Regions from separate parts of the Paenibacillus sp. FSL E2-0177 genome, predicted to be linked through region 3. Evidence: riboswitches for the same ligand, from Rfam matches in the RefSeq annotation. Region 3 holds a riboswitch; each other region holds the start of a gene.
The links. Region 3 has a riboswitch for thiamine pyrophosphate ahead of MHI25_RS13255 (ABC transporter ATP-binding protein). Riboswitches for the same ligand answer to the same signal wherever they lie in the genome.
Positions count from the first base shown of each region.

Region 1 (6,045 bases), 2.5 Mb from region 3:
CCAGCACATCTTTGCTTCCGCCTGCCTCATAGCCAAGCAGTACAAAAGCATTCGGATTATCGGATAACTCCTCCACTTTATGAGTTTTGCGATTTGTAGCCAAATAAATCTTCAAACCCTCATGGAAAATGGCCATATAACGTACTTTCGGCTTATTTCCTTCTTCGATCGTACCAAAGGAACCGAACTTGTTGTCATCCAATGCTTTAATAATGAGTTGCTCCAGTTGTTTGTTATCCATTACGTAAATCTCTCCCTTCAAGCATGTAAACAAAAGTTTATATATCCAAGCTCACCGTTTGGATTTATCATAACAATGGTGCTTATTATAATGTACCCTTCAGGTTCACATTGAATCCGACCTTACCTCATAAACTACTTCAAGATAAGGAGCTTACTTCGTGAAAAAACTGATTTGGATCGGCTGTCTTTCCTACTTCGTTATCGGTCTGGCACATGTTGTGCTGGGATCTATTCTGCCCGTTCTACTGCAACATTATGATCAAAATTATAGTGCTGGCGGTGAATTAATCTTTAGTCAATTCGCTGGTTTTTTAGCAGGTGTGTTGGTCTCTCCCCTGCTTAATCGCCGCTTCGGAAAACGTGGAGGCATCCTCATTGCCACCAGTCTTCTACTAGTTGCAGAAATTGCCTACGCCTTTCTACCGCCTTGGGGCTGGATGTATGTTATCGCTGTTGCCGCAGGTTTTGGTTTCGGGATGATCGAAGCGGTTATCGGCACCATTATTATTGGTGCTGTAACCGAAGGAACTGCTATTGCAATGAGCCGGCTTGAAGTGCTATTCGGGATAGGCGCACTCGTGATGCCGCTTATCGCCAGTCCGCTCATTGCTGCCGGAGCGTGGAGATTGGCCTTTCTAATCGTCGCTGCCTTCTCCTTAATTTCTCTTATCCTCTGGACAAGAGGGCATTTCGGTAATCTACAACGAATGCTGGATGAACGCGCCTCTGTCCAAGGAGCAGACAATTCGCAATCCTCAAGCTCACGTTCTAACAAAAAATTTCCGTATAAAGGTAAGCAATGGATTCTGTTAGGGATCTTCATCGTTTTCTTTTTTCTTTATGTAGGCACAGAGATGAGTTTAGTCAACTTTATGCCGGCTATCTTTATTGCCAAGCTAGGGATGACGGAGTCTGCCGCAGCACTGACAGTCACTTTCTTTTGGCTGGCGATGTCTACAGGAAGATTGTTTGCGGGTGTAATTGCCGAAAAAATATCTTATCGCGTGTACATTCTCAGCAGCTGTTTACTAACCTTGTTACTGCTGGCACTCTTTCCGTTCACTGACAATCGAATGGCTGCTTTCATTGTAATTCTGCTGCTGGGGCTGTTTATGTCCGGTATTTTCTCCATTGCTTTAGTCTACTCCAGCAAAATGCTGCCTGGCACCGAAGAGTCAACACCCAGCATTATGATTGCTTCCGGAGGTGTTGGCGGTGCTTTGCTACCTCTGTTTATGGGCTGGTCTATGGACCATTTAGAAGTGGCACAAACAGCCGGATTACTGGCCGCTTTTGCCGCCTTCTTGTTTCTGCTAAGCATTGCCGCATGGAGGTTCCAGTCCATGCAAGCGTTGAAAGGAAAGAGTTCCCGTATTTAGAACAGTATCAACGTTATCCTTTTAGGGTAATGTGATCTATAAGCATATTCTGAGCACAAGGATGGACGATGAATGAATGAGTCTTCAACTGAGCCTTTGTTACATACTGCGCTCATGCAGTTTATATTTCCCTTTTCTATAAAAAAGGGCGATTCTAAGCAGCTTATCCAGCAATTACAGGACGACGGCTTCACACGTTTTTTTCTGGATAATAAAGAGCTTGAAGCTGCCTATTACGGAGATGGCTACTGTGTTTCCCATGAACGTATGGAGCGCACCTATTTACCGTTTGCTGCACATGTCCTTTTTCCACGCAGGAAGGATGCCGACTCGTTTCGCCGTTTTTCCAGAGTAAATAATCTCGACTGCATTCTGGAGATTCCGCAGCAATCTATATTTTTCAAAATTCTCTCGACGGATATATTCATATGTCCTTTTCAGCTTGGATTCGTGACGATACGTGTCCAGCTGGAGGGGGATTCAATTCCCTTTAGTATTGCCCTAGAATTCGCGGATCGTTTCCGTGCGCTAGAGAATACCTTCATACAGGATGATTACACTTATATTCATTGCGGGGAACAGACCTATGAGATGGTAGAGGATTTTGTCTTCCGAAATTTGGTGGATGGACTGGAGCCATATCTGGATCAATCGGATATCAATGGGGCTTATTTCGAGACCCTTCCTTTTTTCGTAGATGAAAGAATGCAGGTGCAAGCTTTTTATGGCTTTCAGAATGAAGAAAGCTCTGATGAGATTAGTGTAAATCTGCGCTATCGTGCCTCACAGCTTGATGGAATTAATCTGAACGGAAAGCCCTATGCCAGTGCCAGCGATCCAGCGTATATTGCGAACTATTGTCATGAACACTCCTATAATCGCTGGGGTCCAGACACGTATTATATGATGAATGAGCAGACCTTTTGCTGCATGACCCGCGCTGAACAAGAGATTGCTGTTAGTCTAGCCAACCAGATGTACGGGCAATATTATTACGGATTTTTACTCAATATTTTCCACAAAATCGTTCTGCTAAAGCTCGCCAATATGCACTCCCGACTTCGGATTAATCATGATTATGAGGAAATAGACAATCTAATCTACTCCATCAATAAGTTCTCGGCAAAGTTCTACTTCTTGGAGTTGATTTCCCAGTCGCAGGGCAGGGAGATATTTCTTCAGCTGCGTAAAGTATACGGAAACGATGCTTTGTTCGAGGAAGTGAAAGAAACCTTAAATGACCTGTTTCAGTATCAGGATAAGTTTCAGTCCAAGCGACGGGATAATCTGCTGATGATTCTCACTGTATTTACGGTAGTAAGCGGGATTTACGGCATGAATCAGGTCATTGACGATCTGGATGGAAAGATTCAATGGAGTAAAATGATTGGTTATTCTCCCTTTGAATTTCTTGCCCTGTTCGTGATCATGAGCGGGATTCTGATCAGCGTTGTCCTCACGCTAGGGGCGCTGGTTAGTGAGCTTAAACGGCGTCACCGCAAGAAATATAAAGATCTAGACTAGCAAAAAAGAAACTACTGGATTGGAAAAATTCAGGAGTGCACTACTAGACATTCCGAGTACAGCCGTCTATAATACACCGTATGCGAGAAATATAAGATATAAAGTATGGGTACAAAACTTATGCTTACTTATATTGCACATAGAAATACCCGTTAACTTCATAGAACCAGGGGTGCTGGAATTGGCCGGCTGAGATTGTATCCCACAAGATACTGACCCTTATACCTGATCTGGATAATGCCAGCGTAGGAATCGCCAATTGGTTCTGGTCCCTGTGACCTTAACTAACCTTGCGCCAAGCCAGCGTCCCGATCACTCGGGGCGCTTTTTTTGTAAGATCACTAAAAGATGTAGAAAAACGTACATACTACAACTTACGGTTCATGTTGTGAAGACGGGATTCTTGTAACCTTAAAGGAGAGAAGAAGACATGCACCTTAAAAAAGCACTTACGTTGTGCCTCACCTGTGTACTCATTCTTGCCATTGCCGGATGCGGCAGCAACAATGGGAATACAGCCGGAAACAAAGCAAATGCTACTGATCCAACTGCTTCGGCTGGGACGGATGCTCCAAAAGAGCTCACCAAAGTTAAAGTCGCACTCGACTGGACACCGAACACAAATCATACCGGTCTATACGTAGCTAAGGATCTTGGTTACTACGCTGAAGAAGGTCTGGACGTCGAGATCGTTCAGCCAGGCGCAGCGGGTTCTGATACTATGGTTACTTCTGGCGAAGCCGCATTTGGCATCAGCGCCCAAGAAGGATTAACGCTAGCCCGTCTACAAGGCGTGCCCCTTGTCTCGATAGCAGCTATTATTCAGCATAATACGTCGGGATTCGCTGCTCCAGTAGATCGCAATATTAAATCACCAAAGGATTTTGAAGGTAAAACCTACGGAGGCTGGGGCTCACCGGCCGAAGAAGCAGCCATGAAAGCTATCATGGATCCTGAAGGTGGCGATGTGAAAAAGGTGAAGCTGATCAGTATCGGTGAAGCTGATTATTTTACCGCCGTCAAACGTGACATTGATTTCGCCTGGATTTTCTACGCTTGGACTGGTGTTGAGGCTGAGTTGCGTGGCGAGCCATTGGATATGCTGTACTTAAAGGATTATGCGCCGCAGCTCGATTATTACACGCCTGTGCTGACGACGAGTGAGAAGCAAATTGCAGATCATCCTGATCTGGTGAAGGCCTTCATGAAAGCCACATCAAAAGGTTATCAATATGCCATAGATCATCCGGAAGAGGCTGCCGGTATGTTATCGAAGGCCGTTCCTGACCTGGACGCCGACCTTGTCCTAGCTAGCCAAAAATGGCTTAGCCCAAAATACAAGGACGATGCTGCCCGCTGGGGCGAGCAAAAAACCGAGGTCTGGCAAAATTACGGCGACTGGATGTATGATCTGAAGTTGCTGGATAAACCGCTGGATGCTGCTAGTGCATTCAGTAATGATTTTTTACCGGCGGAGTAAACAACAATTGTAATGAATTACTTCGTTATCAAAGTTGGCTTTTTGAACTTACCTTATAAAATGAGAGGATTGATTATTGTGGCTAACACCCTACTAAGCATTCAAGTAATTCCAAAAACTCCGAACAACGAGGATTCCATCCCATACGTAGATAAAGCGATTGAGGTCATTCAGAAATCCGGTGTTAAACATCAAGTGAATCCGCTGGAAACCACAATGGAAGGTGAGCTTAGCGAGCTGCTGGAGGTTGTGCGTCAGATGCAGGAGGCGTTGATCGAAGCAGGCAGTCCAAGCGTAATTTCGCAGATCAAAATCGCTCATAATCCTAACGGAATCAGCATGGATAAACTGACGGAGAAATATCGGCCGTGAGATCGACCTGGAAGCTAATATGGCCGCCCCTTGTGGCGGTCGTCTTCTTTTTAACCGTATGGCAGCTATCTGTATCTGTATTTCATATTGAATCCTGGATTCTGCCGAGTCCAGCTGATATTGCCCGTGAATCCACCAGTAACGCTTCTGGTCTTTGGGCTCATACGATGGCTACGCTGCGGCTCACTTTAATTGGTTTTCCCATTGGTACGGGGGTAGGCCTGATCGTTGCTTTGCTTTTGCATCTTTTGCCTTGGGCTAGACGGGCTTTTTATCCACTTATTATTCTGAGTCAAAATGTTCCCTCCATCGCGCTCGGACCCCTGCTCATTATCTGGTTCGGCTTTGGTCTTTTGCCCAAAATCGTGCTGATTACACTAGTATGTTTCTTCCCGGTAGCTGTCGCTGCGATGGGCGGTCTGGCCCAAAGTGATCAGGTCATGATGAATTATATGAAAATGGCTGGCGCAAGCAAGTGGCAAATCTTCACCAAGCTGGAGCTGCCCTCTTCTATCCCGGCACTATTTTCCGGCGTAAAAATATCTGCTACTTATGCGGTTATGGGCGCCGTGGTCGCTGAATGGATTGGCGCGGATAAAGGTATTGGTTATTATATGCTCCTGCAGAAATCCGCATATCGTACGGATCGGATGTTTGTCGCTATTGTTATTATTGTACTTTTAAGTCTTGTACTCTTTGCTATTATTGCATTGCTGGAAAAATGGCTGGTTCGCTGGAAGCCGCGCCGTAACTCATAGAAAGGAAGATGCCTGTATGTCTCAAGCGACGCAAATGCAACACAGAACAACAGAAGTCATAAGCTCTCCTGAAGCTCATACCGTGGCACCCGCCCTTGAAGTGAGCGGCATCTCCAAATCTTTTTCCCATCGTCGCCGTGAGACGAAAGTTCTGAATAATGTCTCTCTCAAGGTAGAGCAACAAGAGTTCGTTTCGATCGTTGGTCCTTCCGGCTGCGGAAAAAGCACCTTATTCCATATGATTGGCGGCCTTGTGAAACCCGATGCAGGCACGATCCGCATGAACGGT
Region 1 covers NZ_CP150307.1:485,776-491,820, reverse strand. Annotated here, with positions in the region: gene MHI25_RS02160 (pyridoxamine 5'-phosphate oxidase family protein) at 1-241, opposite strand, end outside; gene MHI25_RS02155 (MFS transporter) at 402-1,622, shown strand; gene MHI25_RS02150 (hypothetical protein) at 1,695-3,146, shown strand; TPP riboswitch at 3,305-3,415, shown strand; gene MHI25_RS02145 (ABC transporter substrate-binding protein) at 3,577-4,626, shown strand; gene MHI25_RS02140 (MTH1187 family thiamine-binding protein) at 4,705-4,998, shown strand; gene MHI25_RS02135 (ABC transporter permease) at 4,995-5,756, shown strand; gene MHI25_RS02130 (ABC transporter ATP-binding protein) at 5,791-6,045, shown strand, end outside.
Region 1: it holds a riboswitch for thiamine pyrophosphate, as region 3 does, so the genes downstream of both, MHI25_RS02145 (ABC transporter substrate-binding protein) here and MHI25_RS13255 (ABC transporter ATP-binding protein) in region 3, are expected to answer to the same signal.

Region 2 (6,045 bases), 3.2 Mb from region 3:
ATACATACAATATTGGAGTGTTCAAAGTGTTGATCCAATCGATTATATAGGCAAGGAAATAACTACAAGTAAGTTCATCGTTAAAAACCACCCCTTAGATAATGAGAAGGATAATACAAAAAAACAAACCCTGATTTTTCTGCTAGAAGCAGACGATGAAGTGATAGGAGGTTATAGTTTTCCTGATTTCGCTGAATTACATATGGGCTGGGTTTATACCATTGATGGGAATACACTCGAAGAATTGACCGGAGAAGCTTTCCCGAAATGGTCTAAGGAGTGGAATTTAAGATATAAATAATGGCTGGGGAGTATTTATAAAGGAGCAGATATGAAAAAACTAATCCTAGTGCTTGTAGCTGTGGTTATTATTTCGAATGCGATATGGAGTTATTTATATTTCAATAAAGAGGTCGAAACAAATTTAAACACTGGTGTTCAAGTATATACACTTAAGGGTACAGGGGATACATGGGATGTTTTAGATTACAAAATAATAATAAGGATGAAACAGTTCTTGTAAATGAAGCTAGGTCAACGGATGGACCCGTTTCAATATTAAGTAACACTGATATCGCGTCTATAACAGGTCCGTATTCGTATGACGAATTAAATAAAAATAGACAAAATTATGAAAATACCACTTTATCTATTACATGGAATGATAATGAAGGGGAGCTTCATTCCGAAACAATAAGTCTAGATATTGAGAGTGAAATTTCTCTTAAGGATGATCTTTAAGGGTGATAAATCCAAGAGACTATGATTGAATCTCTACGGACTGAAGGAAGATCCTCTACGCCCCAAAAGCCTGCCGGTACTTCACAGGAGACATGCCTTCAAACCTTCTGAACACTTTAATGAAATAGCTGGACTGGGCAAAACCGGACTGAGTAGCAACCTGAGCAATGGAGAGTCCTGTGGAAACTAGTAAAAGCTTGGCTTTAGCCAGCCGACAATCGGTTAAATAACGGTTAGGTGTTTTACCCATAACCACCCGGAACAGCCTTAGAAAATGATAGCTGCTGTACCCGGTCAATCTTGCCATCGATTCCAGAGACCAAGGGCTGGCACATTCGACATGGATGATATCTGCAGCACTGCGGATGGACTGCCTAACCTCGTGCGGTACTGAGCCGTGAAGCGGCTCGGAGTTCTGCAGCAATTTTACTAGAAGCTCATACAGCAGAGCAGATAGTCTTGGCTCGCTACGGGTCACGTAGGAAGCGCTTAGTAGGTACATTTCCTCGAATAGCTCGTCCAGCTTAGCATCCAAATCAAAAGTGAACAGGTATGCACGAGACTGGTCCACTTCTTCTAATAAGGGAAGGACAATTTCAGTGTTAAAATGAACCCAGCGGACATCCCAAGGCTCGCCTGGGTCAGAGCCGTATTGCTGATAAGCCCCTTTAGGGTACAGAAAACCTCGTCCTCTACTCATCGGAATACGTTCGCCCTCATGGAATACATAACCCTCCCCACCAAAGATCAAATGCAGGTTATAGCTCCCCAGAAAACCTTCGCTTCTTCTCTCTGTATGTTGTGGAAAGTGAGTGTAATGTCCCAAAAATTCAGGATAACAGACATATTTCGAAAAAGCCGGTGTCGGCAAATACCATTGTTTCTTCATGTTTGGCAGCACCCATTTCTGTAGCGCAACAGAGCGCAAGTTGGATTAAGGCAATGAACGCAAGATTATTATATGATAGCAATATTTTGTTATATAAGACCTCTTATTATTGATACTACAATAGAATTATAAAATATTGAAAGCATATTTTTAATACTTTGGAGGTAATGATGAAGAAACCTGTCGCAACTGAAAAATTCGAGCTTGGCGTTTGTTATTATCCGGAGCACTGGCCAGAAAACATGTGGGAGGACGATTATCGCCGGATGCGTGAACTCGGCTTTACAATCATTCGGATGGGGGAGTTTGCTTGGTCTATTTTTGAACCGGCAGAAGGGCAGTTTCAGTTCGGGCTCTTTGATCGGGCGATTGATCTAGCACATAAATATGGTCTTCAGGTTGTACTTGGTACTCCGACGGCGACGCCTCCAGCTTGGTTGACTGATAAGTATCCCGAAGTTTTAAATGTAACCTACGAAGGTGTTACACTTCAGCATGGCATGCGCCGTCATTATAATTACAGCAGTCCTAAATACCGGGAACTGTGTGCACGTATTGCAGAACAAATGGCTGAACATTACGGCAATCATCCGGGTGTAGTTGGCTGGCAAATTGATAATGAACTCAACTGTGAGATCAGTGAATTTTATTCGGAGAGTGACCATAAGGCTTTCCGGGAATGGCTACAGCAGAAATATGTTACACTTGAGCATTTGAACGAGGCTTGGGGAGCTGTTTTTTGGAATCAAAGCTATAGTGACTGGTCTCAGGTCTATCTTCCACGTCCGACTCCAGTACCGAAGCAACCCAATCCTCATCAGGCATTGGATGAAAAACGGTTTATTTCGGACAATACAATTTCTTTTGCCAAAAACCAAGCGGATATCATCCGTAAACTAGCCCCTAAGCAGTGGGTAACCACGAACGGTCTGTTCGGGCATCTCGATAGCCATGAAATGACGGATGAACTGTTGGATTTCTTCAGCTATGATTCCTATCCTCAGTTCTCTACTATTTTTTATGACCCGAATGAGCGGAATCCGCTGAATGATAGAGGCTGGGGACTGTCGTTATCTGTTGTTCGTTCGATATCCCCGAATTTCTGCATTATGGAGCAGCAGTCGGGCCCGGGTGGCTGGGTGAACCGGATGGATATGCCTTCTCCAAAGCCCGGGCAGATGCGGTTATGGACTTATCAGTCGATCGCTCATGGAGCAGATATGGTGTTATATTTCCGCTGGCGGACAGCTACGATGGGCAATGAAATTTATTGGCATGGAATCAATGACTATCATAATCAGCCTAACCGGAGAGTGCGGGAAGCAGGGCAGATCGGTCAGGAGCTGGCAGCAGCAGGTCATGCGTTTGTCGGTACTCGTAATCAGGCTAACATTGCTATTGTTCGTGATTATGACAATGAGTGGGATGGAGAATACGATGTTTGGCATGGCCCGTTTATGTGGAAGAGCAATAAGGAGTGGTACAAGGCGCTTCAGCGGAAGCATATCCCGAATGACGTACTCTATTTACGCAAAAAAACAACGCTGGAGGAGCTTGCAAGGTACGACGTGCTTATCTATCCTCACCCAGCGATTATGACAGATGAGACAGCAGCACTGCTGGATGAATATGTTCAGCAAGGCGGCAAACTGATCTTCGGCTGTAGAACCGGCTATAAGGATGGGCGCGGTCAATGTTATATGCGTCCTTTCCCAGGTGCTGCTAAGGATCTATGCGGGATCACAGTTGAAGAATTCACAATGGTTAAGGGCAGTCGTCAGCCAACAACAATTAGCTGGTCGGGCGTGACCGAAGTCGTTACAGGAGCAGATGACTTTAATGATATTCTCAAAATAGAGGAAGCTTCGGTTGAAGTGATGGCGGTTTACGCCTCTGATTATTATGCGGGAAAACCGGCGGTAACTAGAAATCGTCGCGGCAAGGGTGAGGTTTGGTATTACGGAGCCGTATTTAATGAACAGGCAGCGGCTGAGATCATAAATTTAATTGATCTACAATCGCCAGCAGATTGGCTGGAGCTCCCAGAAGAGGTAGAGCTGCAAGTCCGTACCGGAGCTTCTTCCAGTTATGCTTTTTTGCTTAATTATAATGAGACTCCTGTCACGATCCATCTTCATGAGACCAAAACAGATTTACTGAGCGGCACAACATTGTCGGGCGAGGTGCTTCTGGAAGGATTTGGGGTATTGGTGTTAAACTAACGTATACATTGATCTCACATTTGAGTAGATTTGGATAATTCTCTCTTTTCGGTTATACTTTGAAGTAGCAATTATATAGTCACGGGAGCTTGGTGGGACCAGGCTGAGAGGATAGTTATAACTATCGACCGTCAAACCTGATCTGGATAATGCCAGCGGAGGAAATGGAGCTCTATTTCTATTTGTCTACTCTAAGGCCGCATCTTAATACAGATGTGGCCTTTTCTATGTGTGGGGAGTAGACCGTCTCCGCTTGATCAAATCACCTTATAGGAGGAATTGAGATGACAAGCGAATTGAACAACGATCCAATCAATCTATCAGCTTTTCCAGCAAGTCAAAAAGTGTATGTAAAGGGTTCACGGTCTGATATTCAGGTGCCTATGCGGGAGATCTCACTTAGTCCAACTGCGGGCATAGACGGCGAAGAGGAGAATGCTCCAATTCATGTCTATGACACAAGCGGGGCTTATACGGATGCTAATATTCATACTGATATTCGTCAGGGGTTAGAGCCCAATCGTCTAAGCTGGATTGAGGAACGAGGGGATGCGGAAGCGTACGAAGGAAGAACCGTGAAGCCTGAAGATAACGGGAATGCAACGGGAAAAGCTGTGGCGGAAGTGTTTCCAGCGCTCCATAGAAAACCTTTGCGAGCGAAAAAGGGGCGTAATGTCTCTCAAATGCATTATGCACGCAAAGGGATTATTACTTCTGAAATGGAATACGTTGCGATTCGTGAGAATGTGACACCGGAATTTGTAAGAGATGAAGTAGCCCGCGGCCGCGCCATCATTCCAGCGAATATCAATCATCCAGAGAGTGAACCAATGATTATTGGACGCAATTTTTTAGTGAAGATCAATGCCAATATAGGAAATTCCGCAGTATCCTCATCCATAGAAGAAGAGGTAGAGAAGATGAGATGGGCCACCCGCTGGGGTGCAGATAATATAATGGATCTCTCCACAGGTAAAAACATCCATACGACACGCGAGTGGATCATCCGTAATTCTCCTGTTCCTATTGGAACGGTGCCTATCTATCAAGCGTTGGAAAAAGTGAATGGGAAAGCGGAAGATTTAACATGGGAAGTGTACCGTGATACGCTCATTGAGCAAGCGGAGCAAGGGGTTGATTATTTTACCATTCATGCGGGGGTTCTGCTTCGTTATATCCCGTTGACGGTACAACGTATGACAGGCATTGTTTCAAGAGGTGGCTCCATCATGGCGGCATGGTGTCTTGCGCATCATCAAGAGAACTTTTTATATACACATTTTGAAGAGATATGTGAAATCATGAAGCTGTACGATGTTTCTTTTTCCCTAGGCGATGGATTACGTCCGGGTTCGATTGCTGATGCGAATGATGAAGCACAATTTGCCGAGTTAGAGACGTTAGGTGAATTAACAGCTATAGCTTGGAGTCATGATGTACAGGTGATGGTAGAGGGTCCAGGACATGTGCCGATGCACTTGATTAAAGAGAATATGGATAAGCAACTTGAAACTTGTAACGAAGCCCCTTTTTATACATTAGGTCCACTGACTACAGATATTGCGCCTGGTTATGATCATATTACCTCTGCTATAGGTGCAGCGATGATTGGTTGGTTCGGTACAGCTATGTTATGTTACGTAACTCCGAAGGAACATCTTGGCCTGCCTAATAAGGAAGATGTACGTATAGGGGTCATTACTTATAAAATAGCGGCTCATGCCGCAGATTTGGCGAAAGGGCATAAAGGAGCACAAGACCGGGATAATGCTCTTTCGAAAGCCCGTTTTGAATTTCGTTGGCGTGATCAATTTCATTTATCGTTAGATCCTGAGCGAGCGCTCGAATATCATGATGAGACATTGCCTGCGGAAGGCGCTAAAACAGCTCATTTCTGTTCCATGTGCGGGCCGAAATTTTGCAGTATGAAGATCTCTCATAATATCCGGAATACGACGAGAATTGAATCAGGAATGCAAGAGAAGGCGCAAGAGTTTCTCCAAGGCGGGAGCCTCATTTATAGATAACTTTTTCTGCTAAAAAGAAATATCTAAAAGAAGTCGTCATTGGCGGCTTCTTCTTTTATACTTTGAATAGATAGGAGTTGATGAATTGGAAGCGATTCGTTCAGAGGAAGCCATTTTAGAGGATTTAAGTAATAGTTTCTATCATTTTTTTGGATTGAAAGTCCTT
Region 2 covers NZ_CP150307.1:6,195,795-6,201,839, reverse strand. Annotated here, with positions in the region: gene MHI25_RS27530 (hypothetical protein) at 1-301, shown strand, start outside; gene MHI25_RS27525 (hypothetical protein) at 472-741, shown strand; gene MHI25_RS27520 (AraC family transcriptional regulator) at 797-1,630, opposite strand; gene MHI25_RS27515 (beta-galactosidase) at 1,801-3,852, shown strand; TPP riboswitch at 3,924-4,032, shown strand; gene thiC (phosphomethylpyrimidine synthase ThiC) at 4,137-5,879, shown strand; gene MHI25_RS27505 (phosphotransferase) at 5,965-6,045, shown strand, end outside.
Region 2: it holds a riboswitch for thiamine pyrophosphate, as region 3 does, so the genes downstream of both, thiC (phosphomethylpyrimidine synthase ThiC) here and MHI25_RS13255 (ABC transporter ATP-binding protein) in region 3, are expected to answer to the same signal.

Region 3 (6,045 bases):
GCTTTTTTGCAGCCAGTACGTTTACATGTTCCATAAGTACCCTTGAAGTCAAGGCGGTGATCCGTGACGTTAAAGCCATATTCACGTTCCACTCTTCTCTCCAGCTCCACAAGCCAGTCGTCCTTAATTTCCTCCAACCGACCGCATACGCTGCATATCAAATGATGATGCATATGCGAATGATCGTTCCCGCGCAAATCGTAACGGGCAACTCCGTCTCCGAAGTTCATCTTCTCTACAATGTGTAGCTCACATAAAAGCTCAAGTGTACGGTATACCGTTGCCAGGCCCAGATGTGGATAGCTGTTCTTAACAAGCATATATACTTCTTCTACGCTTAAATGATCCTTCTCATTGTCGAGCAGAACGTTCACTATAGCTTCACGCTGAGGCGTTAATTTATATTTTTGCGCCGCAAACAATTGACTGATATTTGATATTTGATCCATTTGGTCTCCTACCTTCCCGGAACGATTTAACATCCGTACCCTCTGAGACGCTCCTATTTATGCAGTTAAGACAAACCATAAATAGTAATCGTTACGATATAATCATAACAAAATTAACCACGAATGAAAAGAGCCTGACATCATTATATCATTTCATGCCACTTATCCAAAGTACTACACCCCAATCTGGCCCATATTTCTATTAAAATCTACTTTTTCGTGAAATAATACAGATTAGACCGCAACCTTTCCATAATTTACAACGTTAAAGGAGTGACAAAGGCTAAGGAGCCTATCCATACAACGAGGTGAAAAGACATGAACATGAAAAAGAGCACACTAGCAGCGATCACAACCGTAGCCATTTTCTCCTTTTCTTTGGGTGGTCAGATGTTTGCAGCTGGGAACACCTTTAAGGATATTGATAACATAAACGGCAAAGAAAAAATCATTTCTTTAAAAAATCAAGGGTTAATTAAAGGTGTCAGCGAATCTCAATTTCTCCCTGGCTCTAAGGTAACTACAGCCCAAGGGATTCAGTTTATCTCCGGCGGTCTCCAGCTCAGCCTCGCAGCCATTGACTTTAACAAAGCTCCTGTTGCCAGCGGCTTGTTCACAAAAGTAAAAGACAAAGCCTGGTACGCTGAAGCCTTTATCAATGCTTATTACAATCAAGTTAAGCTTCCAAAAGACATTGATCCTAGCCTAATTATGACCAAAGAGCAATTCACTAACTATCTAGTGCAAGCGATCGAAGGCGTTGGTAATCTGCCGATGATCAATATCGTTCCAGTAGATATCGCCGATGAAGCGTCACTGACCCCTGCATATCAAGGCAGTATTCAGCGCTCCCTGAAATACAAGATCAATACTCTAGACGCTAACGGAAAGTTTAATCCAAAAAGCGAACTCACCCGTGCCGAAGCAGCGATTATGCTCTACAACGCTTTGGAGTTCCTGAAAACTGGAGGATAAGCCAAATTTCAGTTACTCTTCTCATTTGAATAATCTACACAAGAAAAAGCAGCTCCGGATGATTCCCGAGCTGCTTTTTCTTGTATATTGTCTTTCTACTCTTCTTCACCATTCAGTCTATTCAGAAATTGCAGAGCCCGGGGATTCTTCGGATGCTCCAGCACTTCTTGCGGAGTTCCATGCTCTAAGATATGACCGCCATCCATCAAAATGATCCGGTCCGCTACATCGGCGGCAAATTTCATCTCGTGGGTCACAATCACCATAGTCATACCTTCTGCTGCTAATTGTTTGATAACCTTGAGCACTTCCCCTACCAGCTCGGGATCGAGCGCCGAAGTGGGCTCATCAAACAGTAACACTTCTGGATCTACTGCCATAGCCCGGGCGATGGCCACTCTCTGCTGTTGTCCACCTGACAGCTGATGTGGATAGTTATCAGCTTTATCAGCCAAACCCACCTTAGTCAGCAGCTGAAGCCCCCGCTTACGCGCTTCTTCCTTGGATCGCTTCAGGACAGTTACCTGTCCCTCCATCACATTGCCAAGCGCAGTCATATGCGGGAATAAATTATACGATTGAAAGACCATCCCTGTTTTCTGCCGAAGGGCCAATACGGAATTCTGAGGAATTTTCTTATGATCTGTAAAATTGATGGTGATATCCCCGAGTGACAGGCTGCCTTGATCCGGGATTTCCAACAGATTAAAACAGCGCAGCAGTGTGGTCTTTCCGGAGCCGGATGGCCCAATAATGACAAGTACCTTTCCATGCTCCATTTTCAGATCAATACCCTTTAACACTTGGAGTGCGCCGAAGGATTTATGCAAATTAATGATTTCAATCACAAGTATCTCTCCTTTAGGTCGCAGAGTAACGATCGAGTCGTTTCTCCAAGTAATTTTGCAGCACCGACAGCACAGAACAGAACACTAAATAAAACAATCCTGCTTCGGAGTATACCAACAGAGGCTCATAAGTGGTAGAGGCTACCTGCTGAGCAGTTCTAAACATCTCCGTATAGGTGATGATCGCTGCAAGCGATGTATCTTTGACCAAGCTAATAAAAGAATTGGATAACGGCGGTACAGAAACGCGTGCAGCTTGTGGCAGAATTACGCGGCGCAGAGCCTGCCCACGAGTCATCCCGACTGAGAAGGCAGCTTCCCACTGGCCTTTATGTATCGACAGGATAGCAGCGCGTACGATTTCCGATGAATAAGCCCCTACGCTAAGGGTAAATCCAATGGTGGCGGCAATGAAAGGGTCGAGTACAATACCAACAGCCGGCAAACCATAAAATATAATAAATAGCTGCACTAACAACGGGGTTCCCCGAATGACCCATACATAAAAACGGGCGATTAGCTTCGGAATTACCCACGGTGAAAGACGTGCCAACGCGGTTAGGATCGCCAAAATCAATCCAAGCACAAAGGAAAGTAGCGCCAACGGAATGGTAAAAGCCACCCCGGCTTTAAGCAGGGGTAGCAGTGTATCTAAGAAAATTTGTATTTTGCGGTCATCCATTATTCAGACATCCTTTTTAGCTTCTAGGCTTAATTAGCCTTGCTAGCCTTGTATTATTTTGAAACGTCAGCTCCAAAGTATTTCTCGGAAATTTTCAAGTACGTTCCATCACTTTTCATCTCTTTAATCGCATCACTGACCGCATTCACCAGCTCATCATTGCCTTTCAGGAATACCGCAGCACTTTGTGAGCCTTCAGGAATCTCATCAACCACTTTAATTTTTGCATCTGGTTTTTGTTTTTTCAGATCCAGATAAGACAAGCCATCATTCACAGTTGCATCAATACGTCCCGAAGTCAGCAGATCCATCGCTTGATTGAAACCGTCCGTAGCTACGATTTCAGCACCGTTCTCACGAGCGATGTCGGATAAGTTACTGGTCAGGGATTGTCCGGCTTTTTTACCCTTTAGATCAGCAAAGGTCTTAATATCCTCATTGTTTTCGCTCACGATCAATACTGCCTTGGATACAATATAGGGTTCAGAGAAATCATATTTCACTTTGCGATCTTCGTTAATGGAAACTTCATTAAAAATGACATCAAACCGTTTCGCATCCATCCCAGCAAAAATACCATCCCACTGAGTTTCAAAAAATTCTGCTTCAACACCTAAACGTTTGGCTACTTCTTCGGCAATTTCCACGTCAAAACCCGTCAATTTCCCCGCAGTGTCATGATAAGTAAAAGGTGCATAAGTCCCTTCTGTACCTATCCGCAATTTGCCGCTGGCCTTCACAGCCTCCAAACTGTTTTGCGCTGAAGATGCTGCTCCACCATTCGTTCCAGCTGTTGGTTCAGCAGCCGTATTGGTATTCGAATTATTGCCGCAAGCCGCTACAAGGACCACGGTTAACGCCAATATAATAGTTAAACTCCATTTTTTCATTATTAAATCCCCTCTCTCTATCCGGTTTTTTTCCGGTAAATTGAATAGTACACTGCCATCACATGATCGTCAATACTTTTTTCCGATTATGTACATCGGAATTGTAATATTAACTAGATTTCTACTTATATCTTACCCAATCTTGGATTAATCCTTCACTTCTTTCTCTCTTTACTTCTCAGAAAGATATGGTATATTTATAAACAAATTAATATGGACCTGTTATTTCACTAGGGGAGTCGGCCGACTGAGACGGAGCTTTAAGCTCCGGACCCTTGGAACCTGATCTGGATCATACCAGCGGAGGGAAGTGGAGCAGAATTTTCATCAAGCATGTTAAGTGTTATTATGCAGAATGAACTTTTTGACCCATTCATTTCCTCTGGAAATGGATGGGTCTTTATTTGTTTAGGCGCTCCACAAAAATATTAGGAGGTTAGATCATCACGACCATTTTATCTATTCAAGGCCTAACCTACTCTTTTCCGGAAACTGAACAACCCCCTGTATTCGCAAAACTATCCATGGATATCAGGCAAGGGGAATTCGTCTCCGTAGTAGGTGCTAGCGGATGCGGGAAAAGCACATTTTTCAAAACGGTTGCCGGTTTACTCGAACCTACTCATGGAAAAATAAAACTCCCTACGCTCCCCTCAACCGCTAGTCGTTTAGGTCAGATCGCTTATATGCCTCAGCAGGATTTATTGCTGCCTTGGAGAACAGTGCTCGACAACTGCCTTTTGCCCTGGGAGATCATGCCCAGATTTAGTAAACAGGAAACAATCACTCAGATTCGGGAAATGTTGGCCCGCTTCGGCTTAACAGATGTAGAGAAGGCTTATCCCCATGAACTTTCGGGAGGAATGAAACAGCGAGTCGCATTTCTGCGCACCTTAGTGGCTGGAGGCGGAAGTGGCCTTATGCTGCTGGATGAGCCCTTTGGCGCTCTCGATGCCATGACCAAACGTGAGATACACCGTTGGCTGTTGGAGTTATGGGGTGAACTGAATCAGACGATTATGCTCATCACTCATGATCTGGAAGAAGCACTATTGCTCAGTGACCGGATTTATTTATTATCTGGCGGTGCGCACAGCGAATTACAGGAGATCATTGTCGATCTACCAAAACCAAGACATTATAAGATGAACTATGAACCCCGGTTTATAGCACTACGGGCAGAGTTGGAGCGAAGATTGCATGCAACCTATACCTTTTAAAAAACATCTAGACAACTATGGTCCCTTCCTTCTTCTGGTACTGCTCATTCTTGTAATCTGGGAGTCAGCTGTTCGCCTTCACTTGATTCCAGCCTTTATTCTCCCTGCACCTTCATCTATTGGCATCGCATTGATCGAGCACAGGCAATTATTATTTGGACAGCATTTATTAGCGACCTTGCAGGAGATACTGATAGGTTTTGTCCTTTCTGTGATTTTTGGTGTATTGCTGGGTATTGGAATGTTCCTGTTTCGCCCCGTAGAAAAGGCCATCTATCCCTTCCTTATCATTAGCCAGACGGTCCCATTAATTGCGCTATCGCCCATTTTTATTATGTGGTTCGGATATTCGCTGTGGAGCAAAGTGGCTGTGGTGTTTTTGACGGCTTTTTTTCCAGTTGTAGTGAGTACATATGATGGACTTCGTACAAGTGGCCAGACTTACAAGGACTTATTATTAACATTTGGTGCAAACCGCTGGCAGCTGCTTGTCAAAACCCAAATTCCACTGGCGCTGCCTGCTTTTTTCTCTGGCTTAAAGCTGTCCATTGTATACTGCGTCATCGGAGCTACTATCGGGGAATGGCTCGGCGGCAGTAAAGGACTCGGTTACTTCAGCCGCAGAATGGCCGGAAATATGCAGAGCGATGAAATGTTCGCGGCTGTATTTCTGCTGTCTGCGCTTGGTGTTGTGCTTTTTCTGGCGATAGCTTTACTCGAACAATTATTTTTAAAGAAAAGAGGATCTAACCAATGAATCATTTAAAATCACCACAACGAGGACTTATTTCTGTATTTCTAGTATGCACACTTTTGCTCTTAAGCAGCTGCGGGAAGGCAGACAAGCTAAATAACAACTCCCAAACCGGTTCCTCCAATTCCGAAAATAAACAGTCACACAAGCTGACGATTATGCTTGATTGGTATCCCAATGCCGTTCATTCCTTTCTATACGCTGCGCAACAGCAAGGTTTTTTCCAA
Region 3 covers NZ_CP150307.1:2,976,769-2,982,813, reverse strand. Annotated here, with positions in the region: gene MHI25_RS13280 (transcriptional repressor) at 1-449, opposite strand, end outside; gene MHI25_RS13275 (S-layer homology domain-containing protein) at 768-1,424, shown strand; gene MHI25_RS13270 (amino acid ABC transporter ATP-binding protein) at 1,520-2,272, opposite strand; gene MHI25_RS13265 (amino acid ABC transporter permease) at 2,286-2,954, opposite strand; gene MHI25_RS13260 (amino acid ABC transporter substrate-binding protein) at 3,008-3,844, opposite strand; TPP riboswitch at 4,067-4,170, shown strand; gene MHI25_RS13255 (ABC transporter ATP-binding protein) at 4,369-5,064, shown strand; gene MHI25_RS13250 (ABC transporter permease) at 5,045-5,821, shown strand; gene MHI25_RS13245 (ABC transporter substrate-binding protein) at 5,818-6,045, shown strand, end outside.